Magnetococcus marinus MC-1: one gene and its partner. The protein of the gene in region 1 interacts with the protein of each later gene in a pairwise test. Links are inferred from orthologs where the notes say so. Each region holds a gene or a part of one and is shown on either strand. Other genes may lie near its edges.

Region 1 (7,620 bases):
TGGGGTAGCCGAACCCTTGGCTACACCAACGCCCTAAGCCCGGCCTCTAGCTTTAACAGCTTTGAGCGTTGGTTCCAGGACACGGATCGCGCCCATTATGATTATCAATTAGAACACTCTGATGGCCCCACAAACTATGGTGGAGCCAACGCATTTTTGGCCTCACCAGAACGGGATAACCCATTTGGACAGGCGTTAGACGCTGTACGAGGGGCTGTGGATCTCGCTTTGGAATCGGTTCAATGGGGTACGCTACGGTATAGTGGTACACATAGGCGCATTGTGGTATCACACCCGGCGCACGGCATTTTACCCGTGCATCTGCTTAGTGATGGCATCCGCAATATGATTGGTCTGGTCGCGGATATGGCCTATCGCGCTGTGCGACTCAACCCGCATCTGGGTGTAGAGGCTGCCCAACGCGTGGAAGGCGTTGTGTTGATTGATGAAGTAGACATGCATCTGCACCCCGCTTGGCAGCAGGTTGTGCTTACCGACCTACGCAAGGCATTTCCTAAGGTGCAGTTTGTGGTCACCACCCATAGTCCCCAGGTGCTAACCACGGTAAAACGGGAAAACATCCGGGTTTTGGAGATTGAAAACGGTCGTGGCACGGCCCGCCCCCCGCTCACGCAGACCTTGGGTCGGGATAACCGGGAGACCATTGAGGATGTAATGCAGGTCGATGCCCGACCACCTATTGAACCCACCACACAGCTAAAACACTATTTGGATATGGTTGGGCAAGGCAATGGTGACACGATTGAAGCACTGAATCTGCGGGCAATTTTGGAGCAGATCTATGGTAAGGATTACACCAAGCTGCGTGTGGCAGATTGTGCGATCCATAAATATCGCGCCATGCGAGCCCAGAGCAAATGAGGCACGTCAAACACACAGCGTCTCTCACCAAGCTAGACCGTGCAAAGACTAAAGATCCTTGCCCGACAGATCCAGCAAAAGCTTGGAGAGGCTTTAAACATAAAGACGATGTGGCCAAACAACTTAAACTCCTGCAAGACGGCCTTTGTGCCTACTGTCAAGTGAGTTTGGACACGGAGCTTGGCTACCATATCGATCATATTCAGCCAAAGGGTCCCAACCCTAAGCAAACTTTTGTCTGGCACAATCTGGTACTCTCTTGCATAGCAAGTGGATCCCAAGGTGCGGTGAGCGGAAAGCTCAGTTGTGGTCACGCTAAAGGCAATCAAGCGTTACCTAAGGATATGGACCCCACGCACCCTGACTGTGAATCACTCTTTACGTACACCCTTTCGGGTAAGGTTGAGCCCAATCCAGATCGCCCCCCCGAGCAGGTGGAGGACATTAAAAAAGCGATCGAATTGTTGAACCTCAACAACAAACGGCTGGTTCGCGAGCGGGCCGAGATGTTGCATGAAGGTTATCTATGTTTAAAAGATCTTAACGGGAGTGCCGTTGCCCATTTCCTGGATTTGGAACTGGGAAAAACCAACGGAAAACACAGGGCATTTATCACGGCCCGCAAACTGCACTTTCAAGATTGGCCACACGTTGAGCCCATCGACAACACGCTTGAAGAGAGATGATCACCCATGACCACTGAGAACGCACCAGAAGCTCAGCACGATCACAGCACCTACGATTCAACCAACATCAAAGTGCTTAAAGGGCTGGATGCGGTACGTAAACGTCCAGGCATGTATATCGGTGATACCGATGATGGAACCGGCTTGCACCATATGGTGTTTGAGGTGGTGGATAATGCCATTGACGAAGCGTTGGCGGGCCACTGTGACCGGGTCGAGGTCATCCTGCACACCGATGGCAGTTGCTCGGTGAGCGATAATGGCCGGGGTATCCCCACGGATATGCACAAAGAAGAGGGTCGTAGCGCCGCCGAGGTGATTATGACCGTGCTCCACGCCGGGGGTAAGTTTGACGATAACTCCTACAAAATCTCCGGTGGTCTGCACGGGGTTGGGGTATCGGTGGTCAACGCCCTGTCAGAAACCCTGGAGCTCACCATCAAACGGGGGGGTAAGGTCTGCCACCAAACCTATCATCTGGGGGAGCCCACCGCACCCTTGGCGGTGATTGGTGATACCCCCGACTCTGGTACCACCGTGCGGTTTAAACCCAGCCCATTGATTTTTCACAATGTGCTGGAGTTCTCCTTCGATACCCTCTCTCAGCGTCTGCGGGAGCTCTCCTTCCTCAATGACGGCGTGCGCATTTTTATCCACGATGAGCGCGATGATAAGAGCCACAACTTTTTCTATGAAGGGGGCATTCGCTCCTTTGTTGAATATTTGAACAAAGCCCGCACCCCCTTAATGCCCCCCATCCATTTTCGCGATGAGCGCAACGGCATTACCGCCGAGGTGGCCCTACAGTGGAATGACAGTTACCAAGAGAATGTCTACTGCTTTACCAACAACATTCCCCAGCGGGATGGGGGTACCCACCTAGCCGGTTTTCGCGGGGCCCTGACCCGTACCATCAACAACTATGCATCGGCCAATAATCTTCTGAAAAAAGAGAAAGTCACCATCTCTGGGGATGATTGTCGAGAGGGCTTGACCGCCGTTATTTCCGTCAAGGTACCCGACCCCAAATTCTCTTCTCAAACCAAAGATAAGTTGGTCTCATCGGAGGTGCGCCCCGTTGTTGAGAGCGTGATTGGGGAGTCTCTTGGCACCTTTTTTGAGGAGCACCCCGCCGAGGCCAAGGCCATCATTGCCAAGAGTGTGGAGGCTGCCAATGCCCGCGAAGCGGCCCGCAAGGCCCGTGAACTGACCCGTCGCAAAAGCGCCCTGGAGATCTCATCCCTACCGGGCAAATTGGCCGATTGTCAGGAGCGGGATCCAGCCAAGTGTGAACTCTACTTGGTGGAGGGCGACTCCGCTGGCGGCTCCGCCAAGCAGGCGCGGGATCGTAAGCATCAAGCGGTCTTACCCCTGAAGGGTAAAATTCTTAATGTGGAGAAGGCACGTTTTGATAAAATGATCTCTTCTCAAGAGGTTGGCACGCTTATTACCGCCCTTGGCACCGGGATAGGACGGGAAGAGTATAATATTGAAAAGCTGCGTTACCACCACATTATCATCATGACCGACGCGGATGTGGATGGTGCGCACATTCGCACCCTGCTCTTGACCTTTTTCTATCGGCAGATGCCGGAGATTGTGAAGCGGGGCCACCTTTATATTGCTCAGCCCCCCCTCTATCGGGTCTCTAAGGGCAAACAGGAGCAATATTTGAAGGATGATGACGCCCTGAACCAGCTTTTGATGAACTATGGTCTGCATGGGGTGGAGGGGCGCAACGGCAGCAAGGTGCTGGATGAGGCCGCCCTGTCGGTGTTGGTGCGGGATGCCGCCCGTTACCGTAAAATGCTGGATCGTCTGGGTCGTCATCATGATGCCTTGGCGCTGGATATTGCCGCCAGTGCTCTGCATATTGACGAGGCTATCCTTAAAGACAGCGCGGCGGCTGGTGCGTTGATCGCCCCCTTTACCGAAATGTTGCAGGCTCGCGGGGGTGAGGAGGAGCGGTTGCAGGTCTCACTGCTGCACGATCCAGAGACCAGCAGTTGGGTCATTTTGGTGGAGCGTGCGGTGCATGGCATGTTGCAGTTTACGCGCCTTAATTTGGCCATGGTGCACTCTGCCGAGTACAAGGCGATGTTGGCCATTGCCAAACGCTACCAGGAAGAGATGGGGGATGAGGGCCAATTGGTTAAAAATGAGAAATCCAGCCCTGCGGGTCGCGTCGCGGACTTTTTACAGTTGGTGTTGGATGAGGGGCGTCGCGGTCTGACTATCCAGCGTTATAAGGGGCTGGGTGAGATGAACCCGGATCAGCTGTGGGAAACCACCATGGACCCCTCGGTGCGCACCCTGTTGCAGGTACGGGTCGATGACGAGGTCGGTGCCAACGAGGTGTTTACCACTCTGATGGGGGATGTGGTGGAACCACGTCGGGACTTTATTCAGGAAAACGCATTGAATGTGACCAACCTCGACGTTTAGTCGGCTGGATCATAGCGATTTTATCCAGATGGGGGCCGAGTGCCCCCATGTTTTTGAGCAGGAGCCGTAACCTTGGGGTTGTTGCTCAAAAAGCGCCTCGGCAACCGATACGGTACCCCCCTTTTGGGGGAGGTACCCTTCGGGAACCCCCGTCGCGCTGGCGGCAACAGGGTTCATACCGGCTGAGGCACTTGGTGGAGCTATTTTAGGTTTTTCACGAACTGGTTCACATTGTTCCATTTTTCGCGGTTTTTGCTCTTTTCTTCATAGATAAAGCGCACCACCTCCCCCATGATCGGGTGATCCTCCTCCCACATCTCAAACTGAAAGGGGGATTTTTTCAGGGTATTACCCAACTCTCGCAATTCGCCGGTTGCCCAGATTGAAGCCGTGGCGATAAAAAAGATGATGGCAGGAACCAGCGGTGCCAGCATGCGCCTTTTCAGGATCAGACGCTTCTCTGCCTTGCGTTGTAACGTTTGTTCAACCTCAGCCCTTTGCTGGGCCTCCAGCGGATCGGGCTCACTCCATAAATTCTGTGCATCAAAGGCCTTACAACGCATTCTAAATTGCTCTTGCGCCCGTTTTTGACGCTGGGCCTTACTCTCATCCTTAATGACGCGAGTCAGCAACTTAAACCGCTCTGCTGCATAAAGATCCACGCGCGTTTGATGCAGTTTCGCCACCACGGTTTTACTCATAAAAGCCAAGGCTTTTTGTTCCAGATGCTGGTTTAAGACGGCATTTTTAATGCGGTCAAGCTGGGCCATCCGCTTCTCAAAAGCCTGTGCAATTTTTTCCTTCCGCTCTTTTTTTGACATCATGGCAAACGCCCCTACCACAGAGCCGACCACCTGCACACCAACCGTTTCGCATAACCCTATGGAAACTTAAACTATTTTTGTTTGGTGTCGGTTATCCGCGTTTCAATGAACGGTTTTTAGTTCCATACTTCCCTGAAAATCCGTTCAAAAGACTTAGTTAATAAGCAATTTAAAGGTATCATTCAATAACTAGCACGTCAATACTCAATAACCATATTTAGTACTATTAAGATCTATTCTAGTACTATCAGATGAGAAGAAACCACCCATGGGGTAAAAAGGTCTGTATGAATGGTTCTTTATTTAGTTGTTTTATTTAAATTTTTTTAAGCATTTTACCGCAACAAAATGATGAAACCTGAGGGCTATAAATCCATACAGCCGGGCACACACCTAAAAAAAGCTCTGGCATGTTTTGCACGCCAGAGCTTAGCTTGGGGAAGATTTTGGGGGCTGGTATTAATCGGCCACGGGGCGGATAACCCCATTGGCTTCGGCCAGTTGACTGCGCAGTTGCTCGGCTTCGTGGCGGGTACGTTCGAGGGCCTGTTCGGCGCTCTCCAGGGATTCATACGCAAGGGTGAGGCGGTTTTTTAGCACAGCCAGCCCTTGTAACTGCCCTTTGGTCTGTTGGCTGACCAATTTTTGCACGTCATAATAGGCTTTACGCTCTTTTTCGGTGGAGACCTCGGGGTACTCCAGGGACATGAGCTGCGCCTTTCGATACTGCTCTTTGGCCTCCCGCATGGGCTTTTCCATATCCTTGAGGGTCAGATCAGCGGCACGTAGCTCCTCTTCCAGCAGGGTAAAGGCGGCCCGTTTGGTGGTGACCTCTTTGAGCAGTTCGGTATAGCGCATCTCTAGGTGGTTGATGCGTGCATGCAGCGCCTCAACATCGGTGGCGAAGGTCATGGCGTCATGGTTGGTCTGCAACAGCGCGGATTTGGCATCTTTGACCGCCTGACGGGCCATTTTGACCATAGCTGGCGCATGTTCGGAGGGTTGGGCGGCCTGTAGAGGCGCAGCCAACAGCAGCAATAGGGCTGCAAAAGCAAGGTGACGCATGGGTCTATACTCCCTGGAAGGGTCGGTCTAAGCGGCATAATTGGCCCACATGCTGTGTGATACAGCCACCTAAGGGTGTTTTGGGGGTCTCTGAGTGGCGTATGTTGAAAAAAACATGCCAGAGGCGCGTTAACATCCCTGTGGCTGCTGCTTTCTTCGGGTTATGATGGGTGGATGGATCCACGCTTGTGTAAAGGACCACTGGCATCATGACCGCTGATACCGTCCAAAATCTGGTTGTTGAGGCCCTCCGCCTAGCCCTGCTGATTTCGGCACCCATGCTGCTGACGGCATTGGTTGTGGGTATCACCATCTCATTGCTGCAAGCGGTGACGCAGATTCAAGAGATGACCTTGACCTTTATTCCCAAAATTCTTGCCACCTTTCTCGCGCTGATGCTCACCCTGCCCTGGATGATCCAAAAGCTGACGGACTACTTCCGCCACCTTTTCGACACCATTCCCACTTTAATCAGCTAAGGGGGCAGGCGTGGATCCTGCCGCCATGATGGATTTTTTTGGCTTCACCATTGGCGAGGTGGAGCGCATGGTGCTGATCATGTCCCGTCTTTCGGGGCTCTTTTTGGCCGCCCCCTTTTTCTCCCGCAATGTTGGGCCCAAACGTATTCGGGTGATACTGTTATTATGGATCACCATCGTGATCTACCCCATCGTTCCACCCTGGCCGGGGGAGGGCAATGGCGAGGTGATACGCATGGTCTTTACGGGCGTGGTGGAGTTTAGCATGGGCATCATGATCGGGATGATCGCCCATTGGGTACTGGTGTCGGTACAGATTGCGGGTACCATGATCGGCTTTGAGATGGGTCTCTCCATGGCAATGGTGATGGACCCTACCTCGGGCGTGCAGGAAGGCGTTTTAGCTAACCTTTTATATCTTTTTGGGTTAATGCTTTTTTTACTGCTCAATGGCCACCATTGGCTATTAGAAGGGCTGGCCCGCTCGTTTGTGAGCATGCCATTGGGCAGCCCTTTGCCCCATGGTGAACCCATGATTACCATTGTATTACAGGGTATTGTACACATGTTTGAGCTGGCGCTGCTGCTGGCAGCCCCGGTGGTTGCGGCCGCCAAGCTGCTCTATTTGGGCATGGGTTTGATCAACCGTGCTTCACCGCAGATCCAGGTCTTTTTTCTGGCCATGCCGGTGGCACAGTTGATGGGATTTTTAATTATGGGACTCACTCTTTCCATTTTCGGGCAGCGTTTAACCCGCGAGATGGAGCTGTTTATCAACCTTGCCTTCCGGGTGGTTGGGCTTACGCCCTAGTATCCGGCCTGAGATCGGGAGCATCCAGATATGGCAGATGAAGACAAGGACTCAAAAACCGAAGAACCCACATCCAAACGGCTCTCTGACTCACGCAATAAGGGTCAGGTGGTTAGTTCCAAGGAGGTACCCACGGCGCTGCTGATGTTGGCGGCGTTGGCGGTTTTTTTGGTGCAGGGTAATGAGCTGTGGCAGGCTTTACAGCGCAAAATGCATTTTTTTCTGTCTGGGCAGATCTCCGACGATATTACCCCGACAGGGGTGTCGCTTATTTTTAATGAGATCATCCGCGCGGTGGTGATGGATTTGGCGCCCTTTTTTGCGCTTTTTCTCGTGGTTGCCATCATCTCTGGCCTTATTCAACACGGTTGGTTAATCACCTTTGAACCGTTGATGCCCAAATTCTCCAAGGTCAACCCGCTGCAAGG
Region 2 (3,793 bases), 1.3 Mb from region 1 along the record:
TCTGCGTAACCGCCTCGGCTGGCTCGGGGGCAGTGAAGAAGAGTCCAGTGACCCCCGTAAAGAGTTCGCTATCATCCTGAAAACCCGTAGCCATGTGCGCCAAATCGACGAAGAACTGGCCCATACTACTGTGTTCTGGAACGATTCCGTCGCCCTGATCGTGGATCAGTTGGGCGGCGTGTTAGAGGTCTCTGGTCAACAATTGCGCCCCTCCCCAGCCAATATGGCGGGGATCTCCGCCCAATTTATCAGCGCGGTGGTGCAACAACAAAAAGATCTGCTGGTCATCCTGGATGTGCCCCACATTCTCGGCTTTGATCCCCAGGAAGAGATTAAAAAATTGGCCGAGGTCTAAACAGGGTCCGCTCACCAGAGAGACGGGGCGCCTGTTTGGCCCAACGACCCCCCGTAAGGTGCCCGGCGCTTGCTTGATGGCGTTAAACGAACTGCGGGAACGTAAAAGCGCTTTTGGGCCCAACCCTAAAGAGGGGGTCGTGCTTGCCCGTGACCTCTTCAGGCGTCTCTATGGTTGCATGGGGGAGGCTCTGTTGGTTAAGCGACCCCTTCTGCGTTACAAGGGATAAGCCCTGCGCGACTAAAGGGGGTGTTGGCCCCATTTATCGCTCCGCCATGGGGCGCTGCCAAAAGCCATGGCGGGTGAAAAGACCTGCTTTGGGCCTCTCCTGCCCGATTTTTCCCTGTTAAGCTTCGTCAAAAGCGCACTAAGCCAGCTTGTCAGCCCTGGGTTGATGGGCTGGTTTGGTGTATAATGCCGGTTTCAAAAACTGGCCCATTTGGATTCTGTGCCCTCTCCTGCATAGAGTACGCCGCAGGGTGAACAAAGGATGACCATGAGCGATACCACCCCCACCGCAGAACGGCTCCCAATCAATATTGAAGATGAAATGCAACGTTCCTACCTGGATTACGCCATGAGCGTAATCGTAGGACGCGCCCTGCCCGATGTGCGAGACGGCTTAAAGCCGGTCCATCGTCGGGTGCTCTTTGCCATGCGAGAGCTGGGTAACGAATGGAACCGCTCCTATAAAAAATCGGCCCGCGTGGTCGGTGACGTGATCGGTAAATATCACCCCCATGGTGACTCTGCCGTGTATGACACCATCGTACGCATGGCACAGGATTTCTCCATGCGCCACCTGCTGGTGGATGGTCAGGGCAACTTTGGCTCGGTGGATGGCGACTCCGCCGCCGCCATGCGTTATACCGAAGTGCGCATGACCCGGCTGGCTTCCGAGTTGCTGGCGGATATTGATAAAGAGACAGTCGCCTTTGGCCCCAACTACGATGGCTCACTTAAAGAGCCCGAAGTGCTGCCCGCCAAATATCCCAACCTGCTGGTCAATGGCTCATCGGGCATCGCGGTGGGCATGGCCACCAACATCCCCCCCCATAACCTGGGGGAGGTCATCGACGCGACCTGCGCCCTGATTGATGATCCCGAGTTAGACCCCCGCGCCTTAATGCAGTATATCCCCGGTCCAGACTTTCCTACCGGGGGCTCGATCCATGGCCAAGCGGGCATCGTGTCGGGCTATGAGACGGGGCGGGGCTCGGTGATCATCCGCGCTAAAACGGTCATTGAAACCCGTAAAGATGGCAAAGAGACCATCTTGGTGCATGAGTTGCCCTATCAGGTCAACAAGGCCAAGCTGGTGGAGCGCATCGCCGAACTGGTGCGCGAAAAAAAGGTGACGGGTATCTCCGACCTGCGGGATGAGTCCGACCGCGAAGGGATGCGGGTGGTGATCGAGATCAAACGGGATCACCAAGCGGATGTGGTGCTCAACCAACTCTTTAAACATACCGCCATGCAGAGCAGTTTTGGCATCAACGCCCTGGCGTTGGTGGATGGACGGCCTGTGACGTTGAGTTTAAAAGCCTTTTTGGTGGCCTTTCTCAAACACCGTCGCGAGGTGGTAACCCGACGCACCATATTTGAACTCAACAAGGCCCAAGCCCGTGCCCATATTTTGGAGGGTCTGGCGGTCGCTTTGGCCAATATTGACCGCATTATTGCCTTGATCCGCGCGGCAAAAACATCGGCAGAGGCCAAAGAGGGCTTGATGGCCGAACGGTGGGAGCGCGGCCCGGTGGAGGCGATGCTGGCCCGTGCCTTGGGTGAAAATGATGTGCGCTCCGCGCAGTTTGTGGAGGGGGGGTATACCCTTTCGGCGGATCAGGCCCAGGCGATTTTGGATATGCGTCTGCACCGCTTGACTGGCCTGGAGACAGAGAAGATCCATGAGGAGTTTGAAGAGATCTTAAAAGAGATCGCCTACCTTAAAGGGATTTTGGCCTCTGACGGTGTGTTGATGGATGTGATCCGCCAGGAGCTGTTGGAAATTAAAGAGCGCTATGCCAACCCACGCCGCACCCTGATTGTTGAGGCGGTAGGGGATTTCTCCATTGCCGACCTGATCCCGGAAGAGGAGATGGTGGTAACGGTCAGTCATGGCGGTTATATCAAGCGGCAGCCCAGCTTGGCTTATCAGGCGCAGCGCCGTGGTGGCAAGGGTAAGAGTGCCACTGGGGTTAAGGATGAGGATTTTGTGGAGCAGATGTTTGTGGCATCGACCCACGATACCATCTTCCTGTTTACCGATACGGGGCGGGTGTTTAAGCTTAAAGTGTATGAAATTCCTTCGGGCAGTCGTCTCTCGCGGGGTAAGGCTATCGTCAACCTGTTGCAGCTCGAAGAGGGCGAAAAGGTGCGTCAGATTGTGCCCATTCCCGTGGCCGAGGCCGAGTGGGGGAGCTGGGATCTGCTGTTTGCCACCCGTCGTGGTTTAATTAAAAAGACGGTGCTCTCCAACTACGCCAACATTCGCACCACCGGCATACGCGCCATTAATCTGTTGGAGATTGATGATCTCATTGGGGTAGCATTGCTGCCGAGCAGTGGGGATGCGGAGTTGCCTGAGGGGGACGAAGGGGTGGATGAAGAGCTGCCCGAGGATGAGAGCAGCGCGGATGCCGCGCCAGGGCGCATCATGCTGTTTGCCCAGGGTGGTAAGGCTGTGCGCTTTGCCGATGAGAAGGTGCGGCGGGTTGGACGTGTCTCCCAGGGGGTGCGTGGTATGCGCCTTAAAGGTGAGGATGGGGTGATTGCCTTAACCGTGATTGATGGTGAGGCGGTGGGGCAACTGCTGACCATTACCGAAAAGGGGTATGGCAAACGTAGTGACCTGAGCCAATATCCCACCAAGGGGCGGGGTACGCAGGGCGTGATCGGCATGGATGTGCGGGATAAGACCGGCAATGTGGTGAGTGCGCTGGTGGTGGATGAGCAAGATGAGGTGATGGTGATTACCGACCAGGGTACGGTACTGCGTACCAAGGTGGACTCCATTCGTGTTGCGGGTCGTGCCACCATGGGGGTGCGGGTGCTCAATGTGGCTGAGGGTGAGCGGGTGGTTTCGGTGGCGCGTCTGGCTGAGGCGGAAGAGGTGGACGCCTTTGATGAAGAGGGCGAACCCATAGCCCCCCTAACCGAGGGCGATGCGTTGGGTGAAGATGGTGTGGCGGACGATGGTGTGGCTGATGCGTCTGCATCCGAGGAAGAGGGAGCTTAACTGTGCTGGATATCAAACGCATTCGTACTGAAACCGATGCTGTTGAGGCAGCATTGCAACGTCGTGGTGGTGCGGTGGACCTAAACGCCTTTCGTGCGTTGGAGGGGCGTAAGCGCACCATTCAAACAGAGGTGGAGCAGTTGCAGTCCCAGCGCAACACGCTGTCTAAGGAGATTGGTCAGCGCAAGGCGGCCAGAGAG

Evidence for each region. Proteins that work in one complex are often made in the same cells at the same time.
Region 2: the proteins of gyrB (region 1) and gyrA interact in binary tests that used the Escherichia coli proteins (3 or more experiments, as listed by UniProt). The link is inferred for Magnetococcus marinus MC-1 from one-to-one orthologs.

The regions. Positions count from the first base shown.
Region 1 is NC_008576.1:4,342-11,961, forward strand. Bases 1,193-4,293 are described here. They hold gyrB (DNA topoisomerase (ATP-hydrolyzing) subunit B), read left to right. Parts: upstream 1,193-1,574; coding sequence 1,575-4,013; downstream 4,014-4,293. Other genes in these bases: MMC1_RS00025 (HNH endonuclease), read left to right, coding at 1,193-1,568; MMC1_RS00035 (hypothetical protein), read right to left, coding at 4,214-4,293. Also shown: MMC1_RS00020 (AAA family ATPase), read left to right, coding at 1-882; more of MMC1_RS00025, read left to right, coding at 879-1,192; more of MMC1_RS00035, read right to left, coding at 4,294-4,837; MMC1_RS00040 (hypothetical protein), read right to left, coding at 5,297-5,902; flagellar biosynthesis protein FliQ, read left to right, coding at 6,112-6,381; flagellar biosynthetic protein FliR, read left to right, coding at 6,392-7,192; flagellar biosynthesis protein FlhB, read left to right, coding at 7,223-7,620. UniProt on the Escherichia coli protein: DNA gyrase negatively supercoils closed circular double-stranded DNA in an ATP-dependent manner to maintain chromosomes in an underwound state.
Region 2 is NC_008576.1:1,309,428-1,313,220, forward strand. What follows is about bases 490-3,793. They hold gyrA (DNA gyrase subunit A), read left to right. Parts: upstream 490-851; coding sequence 852-3,593; downstream 3,594-3,793. Other genes in these bases: serS (serine--tRNA ligase), read left to right, coding at 3,596-3,793. Also shown: MMC1_RS19650 (chemotaxis protein CheW), read left to right, coding at 1-355. UniProt on the Escherichia coli protein: A type II topoisomerase that negatively supercoils closed circular double-stranded (ds) DNA in an ATP-dependent manner to maintain chromosomes in an underwound state.